Regions from separate parts of the Rothia sp. HMSC069C04 genome, predicted to be linked through region 2. Evidence: predicted binding sites of a transcription regulator. Region 2 holds the regulator's gene; the other holds the start of a gene.
What was found. Region 2 encodes LexA, which represses DNA repair genes until DNA is damaged. Its sites were predicted from a motif close to TCGAACANNTGTTCGA; they were not measured.
Positions count from the first base shown of each region.

Region 1: uvrA (excinuclease ABC subunit UvrA) is a predicted target of LexA. The motif match lies at 6,281-6,296, and genes of this name have one in related genera.

Region 1 is NZ_KV810746.1:46,049-57,797, reverse strand. It holds gene nrdF (class 1b ribonucleoside-diphosphate reductase subunit beta) at 1-878, shown strand, start outside; gene HMPREF2879_RS06565 (zinc-dependent alcohol dehydrogenase family protein) at 1,172-2,221, shown strand; gene HMPREF2879_RS06560 (formate--tetrahydrofolate ligase) at 2,454-4,166, shown strand; gene HMPREF2879_RS06555 (MBL fold metallo-hydrolase) at 5,405-6,178, shown strand; gene uvrA (excinuclease ABC subunit UvrA) at 6,319-9,207, shown strand; gene HMPREF2879_RS06545 (GNAT family N-acetyltransferase) at 9,253-10,398, shown strand; gene HMPREF2879_RS06540 (glycoside hydrolase family 1 protein) at 10,585-11,749, opposite strand, start outside.
Region 2 is NZ_KV810742.1:15,569-27,317, forward strand. It holds gene HMPREF2879_RS05215 (cation diffusion facilitator family transporter) at 1-201, opposite strand, end outside; gene HMPREF2879_RS05220 (TrmH family RNA methyltransferase) at 293-1,204, opposite strand; gene rplT (50S ribosomal protein L20) at 1,413-1,793, opposite strand; gene rpmI (50S ribosomal protein L35) at 1,908-2,102, opposite strand; gene infC (translation initiation factor IF-3) at 2,300-3,001, opposite strand; gene HMPREF2879_RS05240 (DUF1844 domain-containing protein) at 3,295-3,717, shown strand; gene HMPREF2879_RS05245 (HisA/HisF-related TIM barrel protein) at 3,891-4,676, opposite strand; gene HMPREF2879_RS05250 (type 1 glutamine amidotransferase family protein) at 4,676-5,443, opposite strand; gene HMPREF2879_RS09195 (LysM peptidoglycan-binding domain-containing protein) at 5,562-6,224, opposite strand; gene lexA (transcriptional repressor LexA) at 7,054-7,728, shown strand; gene HMPREF2879_RS05265 (ATP-dependent DNA helicase) at 7,974-10,046, opposite strand; gene hflX (GTPase HflX) at 10,053-11,749, opposite strand, start outside.

The sequences.
Region 1 (11,749 bases), on a different contig from region 2:
GTAACTTCTGGCTACCGGAGAAGGTGCCGCTGAGCAACGACGTGCCCTCCTGGAAGACCCTGACCGAGGAAGAGAAGCAGCTGACCATGCGCGTCTTCACCGGTCTGACCCTGCTGGACACCATCCAGGGTACTGTCGGTGCTGTGTCCCTGCTGCCGGACGCTGTGACCGCGCACGAAGAGGCCGTGTACACCAACATTGCGTTCATGGAGTCCGTGCACGCAAAGTCGTACTCCTCGATCTTCTCGACTCTCGCCTCCACCAAGGAGATTGACGAGGCGTTCCGCTGGGCTTCTGAGAATGAGCACCTGCAGAAGAAGGCGAAGATTGTTCTGTCCTACTACACCGGTGACGACCCGCTGAAGAAGAAGGTTGCCTCCACTCTGCTGGAGTCCTTCCTGTTCTACTCGGGCTTCTACCTGCCCATGTACTGGTCTTCGCACGCGAAGCTGACTAACACCGCTGACCTGATTCGTCTGATTATTCGTGACGAGGCAGTGCACGGCTACTACATTGGCTACAAGTTCCAGCGCGGCCTGGCAAAGGAGTCCGCGGAGCGTCAGGCAGAGCTGAAGGAGTACACCTTCAACCTGCTGTACGAACTGTACGAGAACGAGGTGGCGTACACCCACTCCCTGTATGACGGTGTGGGTTGGAGTGAGGACGTTAAGAAGTTCCTGCACTACAACGCTAACAAGGCTCTGATGAACCTGGGCTACGAGCCGATGTTCCCGGCGTCCGTGACTAACGTGTCCCCGGCGATCCTGTCGGCGCTGTCCCCGAACGCTGATGAGAATCACGACTTCTTCTCCGGTTCCGGCTCTTCCTACGTGATTGGTAAGGCCGTGAACACCGAGGACGAGGACTGGGACTTCTAAGCCCCTTCTCGTCTCGAGATATAAGGCTGAGATAACCGACCCCCGCGTGTCCACTGTGGATGCGCGGGGGTTCCGCCGTTTAACCGGGCTATTTAACGTGCCAGGATGCCCAGGCTTCCCCGGTATAACCTGGCGCGGAAGCGGCGGAGAAGCAGGGGAGTAGGAGCGGTCTTTCTGGTTCCGGTTGTCGGAATTTTTACCTTCACCCCGTAGCATAAAAAATTATTGATATATCGGGGTGCGGGGCGTACTCTGATACGACTAACTATCAACGCAGATTTGAAAGGAACATCATGCGTTCAGTTGTTATGGAAGCCCCCGGCAAGGTCGTCGTCAACGAAGTTGAGAAGCCGACCCTGCTCGAACCCACCGACGCCATCATCAAGCTCGCAGCATCCTGCATCTGCGGCTCCGACCTGTGGCCCTACCGCGGCGCAGACGCAAAGCCCGTCGACCACCGGGCAATGGGCCACGAATACATCGGCGAAGTCGTCGAAGTAGGCTCCGAGGTCACCACCGTAGCCCCCGGCGACTTCGTCGTAGGCTCCTTCTGCATCTCCTGCGGCGAATGCGAAACCTGCACCGCAGGCTACCCCTCCCGCTGCCTCAAGGCAATCGCGGCAGGCGACACTTACATCGGCATGCGCTCCAACGGCACCCAGGCAGAATACGCCCGCGTACCCTTCGCAGACGGCACCCTCGTCAAGACCCCCGCAGCCCCCACCGAAGAGCAGATCCCGCACCTGATGGCGGCATCCGACGTGCTCGGCACCGGCTGGTACGCAGCAGACGCAGCGCAGGCAGGCCCCGGCAAGACCATCGTCGTTGTTGGCGACGGTGCAGTCGGTCTGAGCGCAGTCATCGGCGCTAAGCAGCTCGGCGCAGAGAAGATCATCATCATGTCCCGCAACCCCGAACGTCAGGCTCTCGCTAAGGCATTCGGCGCAACCCACATCGTGGAAGAGCGCGGCGAAGAGGGCATCGCCAAGGTCATGGAGCTCACCGACGGCGTGGGCGCACACGGCGTTGCGGAGGCTGTCGGCACCCAGCAGTCCTTCGACCAGGCTCTCGGCTGCGTACGCCACGGCGGCTACATCGGCTTCGTGGGCGTGCCGCACGACAGCTCCATCGGCACCGATAAGCTCTTCGGCAAGCAGGTTCACCTGGAGGGTGGCCCCGCCCCCGTGCGTAAGTACCTGCCGACCCTCATCGACCTGATTTACAAGGGCGAAATTGAGCCCGGTAAGGTATTCGACCTGGTTCTGCCCATCGACGAGGCGGCTAAGGGTTACGAGGCAATGGACCAGCGTACCGCCACCAAGGTTCTGCTGACCATGCCGTAATAGCCGGTCGTATCGCCGTTCTTATGCCGGTTCCTGTACCGGTAGCCCGGCGTGTATGCGCTACTAATCCCCGCACCGATCCTGCCGCTCCACGTGAGTGTAGGGTGCCGGTTGCGGGGATTAGTGCATTAAAAATTGGGTTTATTTGCCACCTTTCGGCGAGGTGAGGGACAAATGAGTGAGCCAAGGCATAGAATAAAAGAGCATGATTCGTACAACTCGAAGGATGACAATGACGAAGAAGCCTTTCCCTTCCGACCTCGAAATCGCACTTGCCGCCGATCTTTGGCCTATTAACAAGATCGCAGCAGACAACGGCATCAGCGAAGATCGCCTTGAACCCTACGGCAAGTATGTCGCTAAGGTCCTCCTCGACGAAACCACCAACGCAGAGACCGCCCGCAAGCGCGGCTCCAAGTACATCGTGGTTACCGCAGTCACCCCCACCCCGCTCGGTGAAGGTAAGACCGCAACCTCCGTCTCCCTCGCACAGGGCTTCGCCCAGACCGGCCGCAAGGCAATCCTGGCTCTGCGTCAGCCCGCAATGGGCCCGACCTTCGGCATCAAGGGCGGCGCAGCAGGCGGCGGCTACTCCCAGATCGTTCCCATGGAGAAGCTGAACCTGCACCTGACCGGCGACTTCCACGCCGTCACCGCAGCGCACAACCTGCTTGCCGCCATGATCGACAACCACCTGCACCACGGCAACGAGCTGCGCATCGACCCGCGCGCAATCGAGTGGCGCCGCGTTATCGACATGAACGACCGCTCCCTGCGCAACATCGTCGTGGGCCTGGGCGAACGCATGGACGGCGTGGTCCGCGAGACCGGTTTCGACATCACCAGCGCCTCCGAAATCATGGTGATTCTCTCGCTGGCAACCTCCTTCAAGGACCTGCGCGAGCGCCTGGCAAAGATCGTGATCGGCCTGAACTACGACGGCGAGCCCGTCACCGCAGCCGACCTGAAGGCTGACGGCGCAATGTCCGTCATCCTGGCAGACGCAATCAACCCGAACCTGCTGCAGACCCTGGAGCACACCCCCGCGCTGATTCACGCGGGCCCCTTCGGTAACATCGCAACCGGTAACTCCTCCGTGGTCGCAGACTACGTTGGTCTGGAGTACTCCGACTACGTGATTACCGAGGCTGGCTTCGGTGCCGACATGGGTGCGGAGCGTTTCTTCAACGTCAAGTGCCGCGTTTCCGGCCTGAAGCCGGACGCAGCAGTGCTCGTCGTGACCGTGCGCTCCCTGAAGTCCCACTCCGGCCTGTACAAGATCGTTCCGGGCAAGCCCCTGCCCGAAGGCATGCTGCAGGAAAGCCCCTCCGACGTGGAGAAGGGTGCAGAGAACCTGAAGAAGCACATCGAGATTGTGCGCAACTTCGGTGTTCAGCCGGTCGTGGCAATCAACGCCTTCCCGACCGACTTCGAGTCCGAGCACGAGACCATCCGTCGTATCGCTGAGGAAGCTGGCGCTCGCGTCGCTATCCACCGCGGTGTGGCTGAGGGTGGTAAGGGCACCACCGACCTGGCGGACGTGGTTGCTGAGGCATGTGACGACGTTTCGGATCTGAAGTACACCTACGATCTTGAGGACTCCATCGAGACCAAGATTGAGAAGGTTGCGACCAAGGTCTACGGCGCGGACGGCATCTCCATCGCTCCCGCCGCCGCTAAGCAGCTGAAGCGTTTTGCTGAGCTGGGCTACTCGCACCTGCCCGTGGTTATCGCGAAGACCCACCTGTCCATCTCTTCGGATGCAACTCTGAAGGGCGCACCGACCGGCTGGACCCTGCCCGTGCGCGAGGTTCGCCTGGCTGCAGGTGCTGGCTACGTCTACGCTATCTGCGGCACCATGCGCACCATGCCGGGTCTGAGCAAGAGCCCCGCAGCTGAGCGCATCGGCTTCGACGAGAACGGCGTGATGGTCGGCCTGTCCTAAAGCGGCTGTTCCAGCTGATTTATAGCTAGTGGAGGCGGCGCTCCTTCCCCACAGCGGGGGAGGGGCGCCGCCTTTGCTGTGCCCTATGGTGCTCTCTGTAGTGATTATAAGGGGAAGTAGAGTACCTGAAAACGGGGGAGTGAAGGATTCTGAAACCCCTGGTGGAGGGGTCTTTCAACCTTTCATTGAGGCTTCTAGAGCGCCTGTTTTGAGGGTGAAATTGGTACGTGCTGGTTAATAATTGGGCTCTATTTGTGCTTAAAGGTCAGGTTTTATTAAACAATCTATAGAGGTTGATTTTTTAGTGACACACTGTCTTGCATTTTGTGAAAATACGGCATTGACTAGGTATTTTGCTTTTTGAAAGGGGTTTTAATGGGTGCACTCAGTGAACCTGAATGTGGGGCTGATGTTATTGTTTTGTAATAAAACCTCTACTTTAGGGGGTACCTACAGGGGTAAAACAGACCAATTGATTTTGCCCCCGTGCGAATAATTGTGCAGATTTTGAACGGTGAGCGGTACATTTTTTCCTACTCATGAAGTTGCAAGTACTTGAAGATACTTTCACCTTAACCCTCTACTTCCGCGGAATACCGGGCTAAAACTGGGTATTGAACCTTTGGGATTGCCGAGTGTGAAGCTTAAGTTAAAGGTGCACCGAAGTGCCAAAAGAGGGAAAATCTAAAATTATTTTGGGTGAAATAAGTCACACTAAAACTCGAAAAAAATGAAATTGGTACGTATGGATACCCTAAAAAACACCTGTTTTTATTACAGAATGATTACATTGAGGTGCGGGTCACTAAATCCCGCTCTCCGTACCAAATTGAGCGGTAAAACAGCCCCCAAAAAGTTCGCTACTATTGAGTCATCAAGTAATCGTGAGATTTCCAAAGTCCTCGGGTTGCTTGTGTTTGAGTGAGTGATAGATACCCCTGGGTGTCATGAGAAGCGACTGTGTATCGATGCGCAGTCGCTTCTCTGTTTAACTTTTGAATTTCGCTGTTTGAATTTCACTGGACCCTCAGCCGGGCGGAATCCAGTCGGAACCTAATCCGCGCTGAACCCAATCTGTACTGAGCGTGCTCCAGAATCTGTTCCCTGTGCATCCCGCACATGCATCCCGCACACATGCAACCCGTACATGTATCCCGCGCGTTCAACGCCGAATGCGCTGATAGGGGAGCGAACCGCATAGGCGCATGCTGTGCGGTCACAACCCCTACACTGGAACTATGACTACTTACCCCGAACCCACCCTCATCTTTGAGAACCCCGAACTGACCGTCCGTGCGTTCAGCGTCTCCGAGATGGACAACAGCGTCTACCTCATCACCATGCGCGCCACCGGCGAGCAGGTGCTCATCGACCCTGCAGACGACGCAGAAGAACTCTACGCTTTCACTCTCGACGCGCTCCTGAATGACTGCCCGCAGCTTGAACTGGCAGACGGCGAAGAACGCCGCGTGCGCGTCATGGAGAAGGAAGAGGACTTCAACTCCATCAGGCCCCGCGCAATCGGTCTGACCGGCATCCTGGTCACCCACGGCCACTGGGACCACATCCGCGCTATTAAGGAGCTCGACCACCTCACCGGTGCCGTGACCTCCGCGGGTGCAGCTGATGCCGCCGCTATTAAGGAGCAGGAAGACTACACCGTCGAAGAAGAGCTGACCGGCGGTGAAAGCTTCGACTTCTACCTCTCTGATACCGTCATCCGCGCCCTGCACGTGCCCGGTCACACCCCCGGATCCATCGTCTACACCCTCGAAACCACCTGGGAAGACGGCACTCCCGCAACCCTGCTGTTCACCGGCGACGCCCTCTTCCCCGGCGGCGTGGGCAAGACCGACTCCCCGCAGCAGTTCGGTGAGCTCTTCTCCAACGTGCTCGAAAAACTCTTCGGAGGCTTCGAAGACGACGCCATCGTACTGCCCGGCCACGGCCGCTCTACCACCCTCGGCGACGAGCGCCCCCACCTGGAAGAGTGGGGAACCCGCGGCTGGTAGGCCGCACTTGATGAATTGCGCCTCCTAGTCCACCTCATATAAGTACTGCACCCTCATGCCTTCACCCGCCGCATAATCCCGCTGGTGAAAGGCGTGAGGGTGTAGAATTTAAGTTCGAAGATAAGACGAAAGGATTTTCGATGACACCCCGCCCGGCACACGGTAGCACCGCACTCAAAGCGAACGATCTGACCAGCATCCGGGTTCAGGGTGCCCGCGAAAACAACCTCAAGAACGTAGACCTCACCATTCCGCGTGATGCGATGGTCGTCTTCACCGGCCTCTCCGGTTCCGGTAAGTCCTCCCTCGCCTTCGATACCATCTTTGCGGAAGGTCAGCGCCGCTACGTCGAGTCGCTGTCCTCCTATGCGCGTATGTTCCTGGGCCAGGTCGACAAGCCCGACGTAGACTTCATCGAAGGCCTCTCGCCGGCGGTGTCCATCGACCAGAAGTCCACCTCCAAAAACCCGCGCTCGACCGTCGGTACTATCACCGAAATCTACGACTACATGCGTCTGCTCTGGGCGCGCATCGGCCACCCGCACTGCCCCGAATGCGGCGAAGAAATAACCCAGCAGACCCCGCAGCAGATTGTGGACATTCTGCAGGAGTACCCCGAACGCACTCGCCTGCAGATCCTCGCGCCCGTCGTCAGCGCACGTAAGGGCGAGTTCGTGGACCTCTTCAAGGACCTGCTCACCCAGGGCTACTCGCGTGCCCGCGTGGACGGCGAAACCGTGCAGCTCTCCGACCCGCCCAAGCTCGCCAAGCAGTACAAGCACACCATCGAGGTGGTCGTCGACCGCATCGTCATTAAGGACGGTATTCACCAGCGCCTCACCGACTCCATCGAAACCGCGCTCAAGCTCGCCGACGGCCGCGTGCTCATCGACTTCGTGGACCGCGAGCAGGACGACCCCGAACGCACCCGCTCTTTCAGCGAAAACCTCGCCTGCCCCAATAATCACCCGCTGCAGATCGACACCATCGAGCCGCGCGCCTTCTCCTTCAACTCGCCGTTCGGCGCGTGTAGCGCCTGCGACGGCATCGGCTCTCGCCTGGAAGTAGACACCGAACTGCTCGTACCCAATCCCGACCTGACCCTCGGCGAGGGCGCTATCGCTCCCTGGTCGCAGGGCAAAGCAACCACCGAATACTGGTTGCGCCTGCTCGCAGGCCTGGGGGAGGAGCTCGGCTTCGACCTGAACCCCCCCTTCAAGGACCTGCCCGCCAAGACCCGCGCCGCCATTCTGGACGGCAAGGACTACAAGGTTGAGGTGTCCTACCGCAACCGATTCGGCCGCGAACGCCGCTACACCTCCGGGTTCGAAGGCGTGAAGGCGTACATCAAGCGCAAGCACGAAGAAACCGAATCGGACTTCGCCCGCGACCGCTACGAACAGTACATGCGCCAGGTTGCCTGCCCCTCCTGCGGTGGCGCGCGCCTGAACCCGACCATCCTTGGCGTGAAGGTTGGCGGCCAGTCCATCGCAGACATCACCGACCTGTCCCTGGCTGACGCGCTCGCCTTCGTGCGCGGCCTGCAGCTCAGCGCCCGCGAAGCCAAGATTGGCGAGCAGGTCCTCAAAGAAATTGACGCGCGCCTGCAGTTCCTGCTGGATGTGGGCCTGGACTACCTGACCCTCTCACGCTCCGCCGGTACGCTCTCCGGCGGTGAGGCGCAGCGCATCCGCCTCGCAACCCAGATTGGTTCCGGCCTGGTCGGCGTGCTCTACGTGCTCGACGAGCCCTCCATCGGTCTGCATCAGCGTGATAACCGCCGCCTCATCGAAACCCTGACCAAGCTGCGCGATATGGGCAATACGCTTATCGTGGTTGAGCATGACGAAGACACCATGCGCGAAGCCGACTGGATCGTGGACGTAGGACCCGGCGCCGGCGAACACGGCGGCGAAATCGTGCACTCCGGCAGCTTTGAAGAGTTGCTGAAGAACACCAAGTCCATTACCGGCGACTACATGGCTGGCCGCCGCAGCATTGAGGTGCCCGCATCCCGCCGCCCCGTGGACAAGGAACGTCAGCTGACCGTGCGCGGCGCCCGCGAAAACAACCTCAAGAACGTGACTGTGTCCTTCCCGCTGGGCGTGTTCACCGCGGTGACCGGTGTTTCCGGCTCGGGTAAGTCCACCCTCGTCAACGACATTCTGTACACCTCCCTGGCGAACAAGCTCAACGGCGCTAAGCAGGTACCCGGCCGCCACAAGAGCATCGACGGGCTGGAACACCTGGACAAGGTCATTCACGTGGACCAGTCGCCCATCGGTCGCACCCCGCGTTCGAACCCCGCCACCTACACCGGCGTGTTCGACCACATCCGCAAGCTGTTCGCAGAGACCAGCGAAGCGAAAATGCGCGGCTACACCCCGGGTCGATTCTCCTTCAACGTCAAGGGCGGCCGCTGCGAGGACTGCTCCGGCGACGGCACCCTGAAAATTGAAATGAACTTCCTGCCGGACGTGTACGTACCCTGCGAAACCTGCCACGGCAAGCGCTACAACCGTGAAACCCTCGAAGTGCACTACAAAGGCAAGACCATTGCCGACGTACTCGAAATGCCCGTGGAGGAGGCCGCCGAGTTCTTCGCCGCCTTCACTCCGATTGCGCGCCACCTGAACACCCTCGTGGACGTGGGCCTGGGCTACATTCGCTTGGGCCAGCCCGCAACCACCCTCTCCGGTGGTGAAGCGCAGCGCGTGAAGCTCGCAACCGAACTGCAGAAGCGCTCCAACGGCCGCTCCATCTACGTGCTGGACGAGCCGACCACCGGCCTGCACTTTGAAGACATCCGCAAGCTACTCGCCGTGCTGCAATCGCTGGTTGACAAGGGCAATAGCGTCATCACCATCGAGCACAACCTGGACGTGGTCAAGTGCGCCGACTGGATTATCGACATGGGCCCCGAAGGCGGTAGCGGCGGCGGCACCGTCATCGCCGAGGGCACCCCGGAGCAGGTGGCTCAGGTGAAGGGCTCGCACACCGGCGCGTTCCTTGCTGAGATCCTGAGCTAGCCGAAATCCTGAACTAGTCAAAAATTTGCCCTAGAGGAAACCTACGTGACTGATACTCAAGGAACCGAATCTGCCCGGGGAGCTCAAGCAACCCGTGGCGCTGTGAACCGGGGAGTCGTGAATCGGGGTGCCGTGACCACCCTGGACCGGGCGCGGCACATCCTGCACACCCAGCTGGAGGCGGACTTCTGCCAGGCACCCGGCTCGATTAGCCGCGCCCTCGAAGAGCTACGCGACTACCCGGATGCCGAGAGCCTGCCGCTGCTCGCCACCGTGCAGCCTCCCTCCGAGAAGATGGGTGCCGCACGCCGCCGCAACGACGACATCTGGGAGTTGCGCGTCGCCAACTACGCGAGCGTTGGCATTCTCTGCGCCAAACATCCGCGTGTGCTGGAGAAGGCGATTGACTACATGCTCGGCGACCAGTCGAACTGGTTGGGCGACTACGCGCAGCTTCGCCAGCTCAACGAACTGCTCACCCCCTACACCCAGCAGGTCAGCGGCACGAGTATCTACTACACGCCCGGCCGCGCCCTGCTGAACTCGGTCGTACCGGAGGGCGTGCAGGCGCAGGAGGTCAAGTGTGCCGTGCCCGGTGTGGGTATGATGCGTCGCGTTGACCCCGCCGAGCTGAAGGCAGCGCTACTTGCCGAAATCACCGGCGAGCGCACTATTCGTAGGGAAGCAAATGCCTCCGCCGGTGCCCTTGAGGTTGACCCGGAGGACACCGAGACGCGCGTAACCCGCCTGCGCGTGGAGCTGCTGGACGCTGAGCAGATTGAGCGTTTCCGCGGGGATAAGCGCTACTCGAACGCGCTGGGCTTTAGCGTGACCCGCCCGGATGTGCTGGTGCTCGCCGCATACCCGGTGGAAGAGGATGCAGCTGATGTACCCGCGGCGGGGGAGAGCGACCCTGCGCTCGCAGACCCTATCGCCCTCGTGGGTGTGAGCGACGATTCGCCGATAATGCGCCAAATCGGTATCGATGTGCTGCCCGCCTGGCGCGGCGCCGGCATCGCCAGCGTGCTGGTGCGTGATGCCGCACGTCTGACCCTGGCGGAAGGGTACCTGCCGTTCTACGGTACGAGCCCCTCGCACATCCTCTCGCAGAGGGTCGCGATGAACGCCGGGCTGGTGCCGACCTGGTGGGAGTACGTCTCGACCAGCCTGAATGACCTGCCCATGGACTAGGTTTGCTTACAGACTAGATTTGCCCGCGCTAGGCATAACGGACATGCGCAAAAGCCCCCGAGATTCAGAGTCTCGGGGGCCTTTTGTCGCTGGTTTCGCGGGGCTCAGGCTTACGAGGGGGCCTGAGTTTCACGCGCCGTGAATTTCGCGTGCTAGTTTCGCGGGGCGGGGGTAGAACCTGACCGGTTACAGCTCCGCGCCGTTGCTGGCAATCACCTCGCGGTACCAGTGGAAGGACTTCTTACGGTAGCGCTCCAGGGTGCCGGAGCCATCGTCGTTGCGGTCCACGTAGATGAACCCGTAGCGCTTGGACATCTGCGCGGTCGAGGCGCTAATCATGTCGATGCAGCCCCATGTGGTGTAGCCGAGCACGTTCACGCCGTCCTCGATGGCTTCACGCACCGCGCGCAGGTGCTGGCGCAGGTAGTCGATGCGGTAGTCATCCTCCACGGTGAGCTCACCGTTCACCTCAACCAGTTCGTCGCGGGCGCCCAGGCCGTTCTCCACGATGAATAGCGGCTTCTGCCAGCGGTCCCAATACTGGTTGAGGACCACGCGCAGGCCGGTCGGGTCGATCTGCCAGCCCCATTCGCTGGAGGGCAGGGTCGGGTTCGCCACGCCACCGAGGATGTTGCCCTCGCCGCGCTCGCCTCGTGCCGGGTCGCCGGTCGCGCAGGTGGACATGTAGTAGCTGAACGACACGAAATCCACAGTGTTCTTCAGGTCCTCGCGGTCCTGCTCGGTGATGTTCAGCTCCACGCCCTTCTCACGCAGGGCACGCAGGAAGTAGCCGGGGTATGCGCCGCGCACGTGCACGTCACCGAATGCGAAGTTCGCCTGTTCCGTCTGCATGGCGGCGAGTACGTCGGCGGGGTCGGGGGTGAGCGGGTAGGTGGGCATGGCAAGAATCATGCAGCCGACCTGCGCGCCGGGTGCCAGTTCGCGTGCCGCAGCGGTGGCGCGTGCGGAGGCGACCAGCTCGTGGTGCATCGCCTGGTACAGGTCTGCATCGCTGAGCTGATCCGCCGGGGTGTTAATGCCGCCGGACATGAACGGCAGATGCAGCATCGAGTTGATTTCGTTGAAGGTCAGCCAGTACTTCACGCGCTCGCCGTAGCGGGCGAACACGGTGCGGGCGTAGCGTTCGTAGAAGCCGATGAGTTCGCGGCTGGTCCAGCCGTTGTACTGTTCGACCAGGTGCAGCGGGGTTTCGTAGTGGCTGAGGGTGATGAGCGGCTCCATGCCGTGCTTTTCGAGCTCGTCAAGCACGCGGTCGTAGAAAGCGAGGCCCGCCTCGTTCGGGGTTTCTTCGTCGCCGCGGGGGAAGATACGCGACCAGGCGATGGAGAAG
Region 2 (11,749 bases):
AGCCTGCTTCTGCGAAGCGCGACCGCCCAGAAGAAGCAGAAGCTGATTACCCGAGTCAGCCACCGAATGAATAGCCTCCGCCAACATCGACGAAGAACGAGTCAGCGCAAAAGCCAAAAACTTCAGCACCGCAATACCCAGGTTCGCACCCAGCGCGGCAATAATCGCGCCCGAACCCGAATGACCAGAAGGAGCAGACATAATTTCCCTTTCTCAGCCCTAAACTAAAACTCTAAAACCCATGATGCTAAAGCGGCCCACCGCTGTACCACAGCCGTGAACCGCCCAAAACCTAGCGAGAAACGCCGCGCTGAGCCATCGCCGAAGCATACAGGCACACAGCAGCAGCCGTACCCACATTCAAAGACTCAGCCGAACCATAGACAGGAACAGCCACGCGCATCGTAGCGGCACCCTTCTCTTCAGCGTTCAAGCCCTGCGCCTCATTACCGAAAAGCCACATCGTCGGCTTAGAAAGATCAAAATTACCCTTCACGCCGGAGGGGGCATTCGCCTCCACACCGGCACGACGAGCCGCAGTGTACTCACTCAGCTCCTGCAGATTCACCACGCCGTAGCCGTCAGCAGCCAGCACAGCAGTACCCTGAGACTTCACATCCTCCGCAAAATCCTCCAGCTGCACGCCCTGAATAATCGGCACATGGAACAGCGAACCCGCCGTAGAACGCACCGTCTTCGGGTTATACAAATCCACCGAGCCCTTAGTCGTAATCACCAAGTCAGCACCGGCCGCATCAGCCACACGAAGAATAGTGCCCGCATTACCCGGATCCTGCACACGAGACAGCACAGCAATCAACTTCGGGTTCAACGCGCCCTCACCCCACAGCAGCGAGAACGACGCATCCACCATAAAGGAAACCGCAATAATACCCTGCGGGCTCACCGAATCAGCCATCGCCTCCAGCACCTCATCGGTCACCACACGCATAAAGACGCGGCGGCCCTCCTCCGGGGGGGGAGTGCCGTACACCTGCTCCAGCAGCTCGGCAATATCCTCTTGACGGTCAAAAGCCGCCTCCGTAACGTAAACAGCATCCAGAATCGGCTTCTTCAGATGCGCCTTCAACGCCTCACGCACAGCCTGCGGACCTTCCACCAGGAACTGGCCCTTCTTCGTACGGGCAGGGCGGGTACGCAGCTTCGCAATATCGCGCACACGATCTGCCTGCGGATTGGACATCACAACGGGGGTACTAATACGTTCAAAAAAGTTCACTCTTAAAGGGTACAGGCAAAGGCACACCCAAAAAACGCAGAACAGTCACCAGCGCCCCCCCAGATACGCAGAAAGCGGCCGCCCACACTCAAAAGTGCAGACGGCCGCTCACGACGCTTAAGCATCCTACCCCGAACCTAGATCTTCGAGGTAAGAACACAACCTAGGCTAATTAAGCCTTGGGAGCCGAGGTGTCCTCGGGCAGGTTGTTCTTAGCAATCTCAACCAGTGCGTTGAAGGCAGCGGGCTCGTTAACAGCCAGCTCAGCCAGCATACGGCGGTCAACCTCAACACCAGCAGCCTTCAGGCCCTGGATGAAGCGGTTGTAGGTCAGGCCCTGTGCGCGGGAAGCAGCGTTAATACGCTGAATCCACAGGCGACGGAAGTCACCCTTCTTCTTACGACGGTGGTCGTAGCTGTAAACCAGCGAGTGAGTGACCTGCTCCTTAGCCTTACGGTACAGGCGAGAACGCTGACCGCGGTAGCCGGATGCACGATCGAGAATAGTACGGCGCTTCTTGTGCGCGTTAACCGCGCGCTTCACACGTGCCACGTGTGTCTCCTTCGTCTTATGTCCTGAACAGCTCACATATCACGCTGAACAGGAGCGAGTCTTTAATCAGTGCGCACCACTATCGGTGCGCCAGGTGCAGAGAGTAAGCGTTGCTTACTTACCCAGCATCTTCTTGACAACCTTTGCCTGGCCGCCGGTAACGATCTGGTCAGAAGCCAGACGACGGGTCAGACGAGAGGACTTGTGCTCCAGGTAGTGGCGACGGTTCGCCTGCTGGCGCTTAACCTTGCCGCTACCGGTGAGCTTGAAGCGCTTCTTAGCACCAGAGTGGGTCTTCTGCTTCGGCATAGCTGCCGTTCTCCTTACATTCATCCCCCGCCACAACAGCGGGGTAGCTTAGTGGGGTTGAGCGATACACGCATCAGCCCCAAGGACCAAACGTGAGGCACCCCTGACGAGGTGCCTCGGAACCGGCACCGGGTGAACCCGCAACACCCACCCAACGGTGGAGGCGCGTGCCCATCCTAAAGTGACGACCCGGTTCCCTACTCGGCGGAAGCCTGTGCCTTCAACTCGGCAGGCATAGCGTCTGCCAAAGAATTAGTTACGGGCTTCGCCTTGGTCGTGTCAATACGCTCGCGACCCTTGCGACCGCCGGCGCCCTGCTCACGGCGAGCCTCTGCCTTACCGCGAAGCGGAGCCAGAACCATCACCATGTTGCGGCCATCCTGACGGGGGCGAGACTCAACAGTGCTCACCTCAGCCAGTTCAGCCGCCAGACGCTCCAGCAGACGCACACCCATCTCGGGGCGCTGCTGCTCACGACCACGGAACTGAATCATTGCCTTGACCTTGTCACCACCGGAAAGGAAACGACGAGCGTGTCCAACCTTGGTTTCGTAGTCGTGGGTATCAATCTTCAGGCGGAAACGGATCTCCTTCAGAACGGCATTAGCCTGCTTCTTGCGGGATTCACGAGCCTTGATTGCGGCTTCGTACTTGTACTTACCGTAATCCATGAGCTTGCACACGGGCGGCTTCGCGTTCGGGGCAACCTCGACCAGGTCGAGTTCGGCGTCCTCAGCCAGACGCAGAGCGTCCTTCAGAGGGACAACGCCTACCTGCTCGCCACCGGGACCGACAAGACGGACCTCGGGAACGCGGATACGATCGTTAATGCGTGGTTCGCTAATGACTAGCTCCTGTGCTCTGTGGGTTTCCCCGTGAATATTATCCGTTGCGGGCACTAAAAAAGCCCCCGCAGTTACACAAGCGGAGGCACAAACCAGCGTACGCCGAAAGCGGCGGACAAACCCGTTCACCTCAAAACTCGCAAGCTAACGCTTGCGGCGGTCAACCGGGTGGGAGGCATGCTCCACTTGCAAACTGCCTACAACGATACCGCAGAATCCCCGACAGACGCAAGGAATTAGACGTAAAACACCATAAAAATTGCGGGGATTCCTGCAGAAAGCCCACAGAAGCATCCACTCTTAAGGACGCATTTACCGAAACAAACGAAATATGAGATTCTAGGACTATGAGCACTGAAAACACGAGTTTCCGCTTCACCGCGGAAGAAGAAACCCCCGTACACGGCCACACCGAACTCACCGAAGAGCAGGTCGAAGCCGTCAACGAACAGCTGCGTGACATCGCAGACGTACCCGCCATCGAAGTCATCAGCTCCGCAGCCATCCACATGATGAGCGCCGCAGCCGTCAAGTGCGGCCTGGCAGCAGAGGAAAACGCCGACGACCTCAAGGACCTCGACGAAGCACGCAAGCTTATCACCGCACTGGCAGGCCTCGTCACCGCCGCTGCACCCGAAATCGGCTCCCAGCACGCAGCACCCCTGCGCGACGGCCTGCGCACCCTGCAGCTCGCCTTCCGCGAAGCATCCCCCTTCCCGGACGAGCCCGGCAAGGGCCCCGGCGAAAAGCTCACCGGCCCGGTGTACTAAACCAACTGGTGTACTAAGCCAGGACGTGCGCTAAACCAGCAGGCCTACTAAGCCATATCTGGTGTATGCCATCACGAAGCCCCGCATCCCTCGTATTGAGGAAGACGGGGCTTCGTCATATATAAAACCTATGCGGATAAGAAATCTACGCGGGCTAAAGCAGAGCGGTAGCTTTAGCGGGAGCCAGCGACCTCAAGAGCCTGTTCAAAACTAAAGTTACCCACATACAGCGCCTTGCCAAGCACCACGCCCTCCAAACCATAAGGCACCATAGAACGCAGCTTCACAAGATCAGCCAGCGACGCCACACCACCGGACGCCACCACCCGACAGGCAGTCTGAGCCAGCACCTCATCCAGCAGCTCCGCACCCGGGCCCGCCAGAGAACCGTCCTTACTCACATCCGTGACGATATAGCGGCGCACACCCGCGCTCTCCAGCCACGCCAGCGCCTCCGCCAAATCAGGCCCCGACCAATCGGTACCGCGAGCCACCGTCACCCAGCCCCGCTCGGGGTTATAACGGGCATCGAGGCCAAGAGCCAGAAGATCAGAATCGGCATAATGAGCCAGAGTGCCTTCAAGCCAGGAAGAATCCGCCAGAGCCGCACTAGTCACGTTCACGCGGTCCGGATTCAGGCTCAGGGCGCGCTCCAGACTCTCAGCATTACGCACACCGCCACTGACCTGAACACGAACCGGAGCGGAGCCCGTTCGGGTGTTCTCGGCACGGACTGCGGCAACCACCTCAGCCAGAACCTCGGTATTCGTGCCGCGACCAAACGCCAGGTCAAGGTCAACCAGGTGAATCCAGCGGGCACCCGCCTTCACCCAGGTCAGAGCCGCCTCAACAGGGTCGAGGCGTTGCTCACCACCGGACAGGGTGCCGCCCACCGGGCGCACCGCGTAGCCTTCAGAAATATCAACGGCGGGCAGAAGTTCAAGAACGGGCACAGACATTAGTTACCTCCCGCAGCAGTAGCGGAGTCGCCAGGAGACAGGCGACCGGTCGCCGCCAGGGACGCAACCCAGCGGCGCATAAACTCCGCCCCCAGCTCGCCAGAACCTACCGGGCAGAACTGCACCGCCGTCAGTGGACCGTTCTCAACCGCCGCGATATAGGCGGGCTCGGTGACAGTCCAAGTCACCGCCGGAGGGGCAATATATTCAATGCTCTGATCAAAAGCCCACTCAAAAACGCCGTGCTCAGATTTGAAGTGAGCCTCACCCTCAAGATCCTTGAGCAACGTACTATCGGAGGAAGAACGCAGGGCAGAAGCACCGGGCGCCAGGTCTCGGGCAGAAAGCTCCACGCTCTCACCGGGCCACTCCCCCATGCACTGCACCTGAACCTGCCCCATCTGCGGATGCTCCACCGTCACCGAGTCGAAGAGGCAGCTCAACGCCGCACCGGCAACCAGCACCGGACGACCGCCAGCAACACGGCGACCAATCACGCGCTCAGCGTCCTTAGCTTTCAGGTCTTCGTACGCCTCGAGAGAGCTCACACCGCCGGTCACCACCATGCCGTCAGCCTCACGCAGCTGCTCGGGCACAGCGGTCACGATAACGTCCGCCCCCGCATCCTGAAGAAGCTTCACCAGAGGACCACGAGTTCCGGGTTCCCCCAAAACGGCAACCACAGGACGAGCGGGCTGAGTGGTCTGTACAGATTCAGTTTCGACGGGTGTGGTTGCAGCGGGTGTGGGTTCAGCGGGAACAGGCATCGGTGCGCTCCTATTTCATAGGCTCAAGAATTCGACTCAAGCGCTCAGCTTGAGAGATAGCGGGTTCGGAGTCAAGACATCAACCTCATGCAGAAGCCAACCACGTACGTGTCCATGCTTAGCGCTGAGTCTGAGGAATTTCCAGACGCTGACCGGCATCAACAGAGGTGCTGGTCAACGAGTTCAACTCCATAATACGAACCACAGTATCACGGGTGTCACCCTGCGGATCCACCGCCTGAGCAATATCCCACAGGGTCTCGCCATGCTTGACCACAACGACGGTTCGAGTCACCGAAGCGTTCTCCACAGAAGCAGAAGCCGCCGGGCCAAAGAAGCTAATAGCACCGAGCACAATCAGCGCCGCCAGGGTCAGCAGAGGCAGGCCCTTCAGGAAACCGCGCGGAGTGCCAAAACGACGAATCGAAGCGGGAACCGCACGCAGAAGCTCGCCTCCCTTAGCCAGAAGAGCACTCTTCACGCTAGGCGCCTGTGCGGCAGAAGCAGCCTGCGCCTCAGAAGCTACGGAGCGAACCGACGCGGGCGCTTGGGCAGAAACAGCAGGTGCAGAAACAGCGGGAACGTGGGTAGGCTGGGCCACCTGCGCGGGACGGGGCGCATGAGCCGCACGAGAAGAGCGAACAGACTGCGAAGACGCAGGCACACGAGAACGCCCCTGCACGGTGCTGGCGGACGCAGTGCGGGCGGGGTGAAGTACCACCAAACCTGCCGGAAGGTGTGCAGAAGTGTCACGAGAAGCAAGAGGTGTTGCAGTAGTCATTGTGGTTCCTTTCTCTTAGCTCGCCCCGGGGTTACCTCGCGGGTCTAGCAATGCCGAGCGATACCCGCTCGGAGGTCCTAGTTGAGTGATAACTATGGAGTGGTGATTGTTAGGCGATAACTATTGGGTAGCTATTCTCTAGTTAGGTCAGAGCGCCGGATGCACCGGGTTGCGCTGGGTCGCCCCAACACCCCATCCCCTGCGCTCTCTCTTCGCCGGATGCTCCCTAGAGCATCCGGGGTAGATCGTGCGAAGAGAGAGGCAGAGGATTCGAATACATTCGAACACTCCTTCACTCGCCCCTCCTGGAAGACTCCGGGTCGAATCTTCGAATATTTTTCGAACATTCACCCGTAAATCCTGAATTTCAGGAGAGATTCAAGAGTATATACGAACTCTTGTTCTAAAGTCTAGCAGAGATGTACTAAAAATTTCTTCGAGTTTCGAAGAAAAAATCTAGAATATTTGTTTGAGTTTTTCGGTGTAGTGTTCTACACTGGTGTCAAGAGACGTTCCACACGCTCCTGATGAGTCCTACTCACAGCAGGTTTCTGTACCCGTTACAGCTTGGTTCTGTATCTAAATGCAGGTGCTGCTGACTGAGTTTTATAGGGCGGAGGCGCATACTCGTTGCCCGCGTATCGCTCCGGCACGGATAGAATTCCTCCACCCCCTGACGAGATAAGACCAATTTCAGCAGAACCAAAAAATTTTCAGGACACCATCGGAAAACGTGTGAAGCACCCATCCGTGCCCCGACCGGACTGTGTCTCAAACAGACTGCAGAGACCGGAATACAGAAATCGGGGCACAGACCGAAGGAAAAGAAATGGCAACAGCACCCCGTCCGGCGCTGACCGCGCGCCAGCAGAAGATTCTTGACGCGATCCGCACCGAGATTGAACAAAAGGGTTACCCGCCGTCCATGCGCCAGATTGGTGACATGGTGGGTCTTGCGTCCCTGTCTTCGGTCACTCACCAGCTCGGCCGTCTCGAGACCATGGGCTACATTCGCCGCGACCCCAAGCTCCCCCGCGCCATTGAGGTGCTGGATGAGAACGGCGTCGGCATCCACGGTAGCGCTTCCTCTTCCCTGCCCGAGCTGCCGAACTTCGAAGTCGGCGATGAGGACCTCGTACCCGTTCCCCTGGTTGGACGAATTGCAGCGGGCGGCCCCATTACCGCCGAGCAGTCCGTGGAGGATGTGCTTGCCCTGCCCCGCCAGCTGGTCGGTAACGGCAAGCTTTTCATGCTCAAGGTCAAGGGCGATTCCATGATTGACGCCGCAATCTGCGACGGCGACTGGGTGGTTGTCCGCGAGCAGCACACCGCAGACAACGGCGATATCGTTGCTGCTCTGCTCGACGATGAAGCAACCGTAAAGGTGTTCCGTCAGGTTGACGGCCACACCTGGCTCATGCCGCGCAACTCCAACTACGAGCCGATTATGGGTGACCGCGCAACCGTCATGGGTAAGGTCGTCTCCGTGCTGCGTAGTCTCTAGAAAACCACAGCCTCTAGAAGATGCAGTCTCTGAAAGACGCGGGCTCTAAACAGCCACAGCATCTCAAAGAAGCTGTTTTAAACAACACAGCCTCTAAAAGACATAGCTACGAGGCTTTTAGCTCTCTATAGAAATCACCCCGGTGATACGTAAACGTTCACGTATCACCGGGGTGATTTCTATATGTCTAAATTTATATGCCCAAAACGGGGCGGCGGCGCGGCAAGGAATGGATCTCGCCCGAGCTAACGCTCAATACTCGCCGAAAGACGAGCCAGCGCGCCGGTCACCGCGGCCTTATTTTGCGTTGACCACATCGGCGGCATCGCCTTCATCAAGAAACCGCCGTAGCGTTTAGTCGCCACGCGAGAATCCAGCACAGCCACCACGCCGCGGTCAGACACCGAACGGATCAGACGGCCCGCACCCTGCGCCATACGAATCGCCGCATGGTGAGCCGAAACCGCCATAAAGCCGTTACCGTGGTGACGGTTCACCGCCTCCGTACGAGCCTGCGCAATCGGGTCGTCCGGGCGGGGGAACGGAATGCGGTCCATCACCACCAGGCGGCACGAGTCACCGGGAACGTCCACGCCCTGCCATAGGCTCATCGTTCCAAACAGGCATGAGTCAACGTCCTCGCTGAACTCCTCCACCAGAGCCTTGAGCGAAGACTCACCCTGCAGAAGAATGTTCAGGTCGCTATGCTCACGCATGTACTCGGCGGCACGCTCAGCGGCACGCTTTGAGGAGAACAGACCCAGGGCGCCGCCCTCCGATGCCTCGCACAGCTCACGCAGACGCTCCAGCTGACCCTCGTGCACACCAAATCCCGGAGGCTTCAAATCTCCGGCAACGTACATGATGCCCTGCTTGCGGTAGTCGAAAGGTGAACCCACATCGATACTCGTCCAGCGCGGCGCACCCTCCCCTTGCAGTCCCAGGGCAGCGGTTGCAACATCAAAAGAGTCACCCACCGTCAGGGTCGCACTCGTCAAAATCACGGTGCGGTCAGCGAACAGGCCGTCACGCAACTGCAGGCCAACGCTCAACGGAGCGATATTCAGGGTCGCCGGGTCGGTATCGGAAGCAGCCACGTAGCGGCCGTTCTCCCAACCGCCCTGACGAGAAATCCACAGAACGTCCTGCTCGCCCGAAGCCTCCAGAATGCGGCTGCTCATATCGTGCACCTCAGAGACACGCGAGCGCGCCATCTGCAGGCCGGCGTCAACGTCCTGACCGTCCGGTTTGGTATCGGACAGGGCGGTGCGGGCGGCATCATTTACCGCAGAAATAGCGGTCAAAAGGCGACCGTCCAGGCCCTTCAGAAGGCCCTCGGCAAGACCCTCGAAAGCGGTCTCCAGGGTGCCGGCTGCCATTTCCAGTGCGCCGGAATCAGCCTTCGAATGCTTCTTCACGCTACGCGCCGCACGGTGAACCATCGCAACCGTCAAAGAACCAGACACGGCACCTGTCACGCGGTCCACCAGCTCATGAGCCTCATCAATAATGACCGTCTCATGTTCGGGCAGAACCTTCATGCCCTCGAAAGCGTTAATCGCCAGCAGGGCGTGGTTCGTGATGACGATATCAGCCTCAGCGGCACGGCTACGCGCCATCTCGCTAAAGCACTCTTCCACCAGCGGGCAGCGGCGGCCCAGACACTCGGCGGCGCTGACCGATACCTGAGCCCAGGCGCGGTCAGAGACGCCGGGCTTCAGCTCGTCACGGTCGCCGGTCTCCGTGCGGTCGGCCCACTCGCGCAGGCGCACTACTTCCTCACCCACGCGCGAGGTCGAAGAAGGCATGTCGAAGAGAGCATCCGGCTCGTCTTCCGGGTAGCCGCCCTCCAGCTTGTGCAGGCAGAGGTAGTTATTGCGGCCCTTGAGCAGAGCCACCTGCGCCTGCGACTCCGGGCGCGGCTCCAGCGCTTGTAGAAGACGCGGAATATCGCGGTTCACGATCTGCGCCTGCAGGGCAAGAGTCGCCGTCGCAACCACAATCGGCTGGTCCGACTCCCCCACCCGCGCCAGGGCAGGAACCAGGTAGCCCAGGGACTTACCGGTACCGGTACCCGCCTGGACCAGCAGGTGACGCTGCAGTTCAAGAGCCTGCGCCACATGCGCCACCATGGTGCGCTGACCGGCACGATTCTGACCGCCAGTGGCGGCAACCACCTCATCCAGCAGGGTCAGGGCATCCTTCGCACCGGGCAGGGTCTCAAGCTCCTGTCCGGTGAATCGGGTGCCGTCGGTCCCCGGTCCGGGCCCAGTTCCCGGGGTGTTTTTGGGCGCGTTGATGCTCTCGGTCACGCTCATCCGCCCTTAGAGAGCCTCAGAGTTAGAGGGCTGCTCGGAGTCAGATGCGGTCGCCTCAGTGAGGGCGTGTGCCTCCGCAAGTTCCTCTTCCAGGACCTCCAGCAGGTCGCCCTCCAGCACATACTCGGACAGTTCGGAGGCGACATCCTCACGGACCAGAGCCACCACGAAGGTGCCGTCCGATACGAAATCGGTGCTCTTAATTTCGGCGTCCCACTCGTGCAGGCGCGAAATAATCTCACCGTGCGAGTACGGAATCAGCAGCTTCACCTCAATGGAGGGGCGCGGAATGGTGTCCGCAATCTTCTGCTTCAGCTCCTCAATACCCTCACCGGTACGCGCCGAAACAATCACGTGCTCCGGCTCGCGCTGGCGCATACGCTCCAGTACGAACGGGTCGGCGGCATCCGCCTTATTCAGCACAATGATCTCGGGGATATGGCGGGCGTCAACCTCCGCGATGACCTCGCGGACAGCACGAATCTGCCCCTCCGGGTCCGGGTGCGAAGCATCCACCACGTGCAGGATGACGTCAGCGTCAGCGACCTCTTCCAGGGTGGAGCGGAACGCCTCCACCAGCTGGGTCGGCAGCGAACGCACGAAACCCACCGTGTCAGAGAGGGTGTAGCCGATACCGTCCGGGGTCTGCGCCTTACGGACGGTCGGGTCCAGGGTCGCAAACAGGGCGTTCTCCACGAGCACGCCGGCGTCGGTCAGACGGTTCAGCAGGGAGGACTTACCCGCGTTCGTGTACCCGGCGATAGCCACCGAAGGCACGCGGTTACGGCGACGGTTCAGACGCTTCGTCTCACGCGCCGGCGCCATCGCAGCAATCTCACGCTTAAGCTTCGCCATGCGAGCGCGCAGGCGGCGGCGGTCCATCTCAATCTTGGTTTCACCGGGACCACGCGAACCGATACCCTCACCGGCTGCGGCACGGCCACCCGCCTGACGGGACAGGGACGCACCCCAACCACGCAGACGCGGCAGCATGTACTCCAGCTGAGCCAGCTCAACCTGCGCCTTACCCTCGCGGGACTTAGCGTGCTGAGCGAAAATATCGAGAATCAGGGCGGTGCGGTCAATAACCTTGACCTTCACAATGTCTTCGAGGGCGCGACGCTGAGAGGGAGCCAGTTCAGAGTCGACAATGACGGTGTCGGCGCCGGTCGCCTCCACAATGTCCTTGAGTTCCAGTGCCTTACCGGAGCCGAGGAAGGTGCCGGGGTCCGGCTTGAGGCGGCGCTGAACCAGGCCGTCCAGAACCTCGGAACCTGCGGTTTCAGCCAGTGCCGCGAGCTCACGCAGGGAGTTCTCTGCGTCCTCTACGGTGCCTTCAGTCCACAGACCAGCCAGCACCACGCGCTCCAAGCGCAGCTGGCGGTACTCGACCTCGGTGACGTCTTCAAGTTCGGTTGAGAGGTTCGCGGTACGGCGCAGGGCGCGGCGCTCAGCGAGATCTTCCTGATCACCGTCATATTCGGAGTGCTCGCGCTGAACGTCAGAAATTTCGCGCGCGCGAGTATCCAGCACGCGGCGGCTATTGTTACCGTGGGTGCTGGAGGAGTTATCACTGTGATGCGCAGTACCGGCGGCGTCATAAGTAGTGACGGAGGCGGCGGCCTGGGATCGGCCCAGAACGCGGTCTACGGTGCGGCGCAGCTGCTCATCGCTGGGCAGCTTTTCGGTATCAGATACGGGGG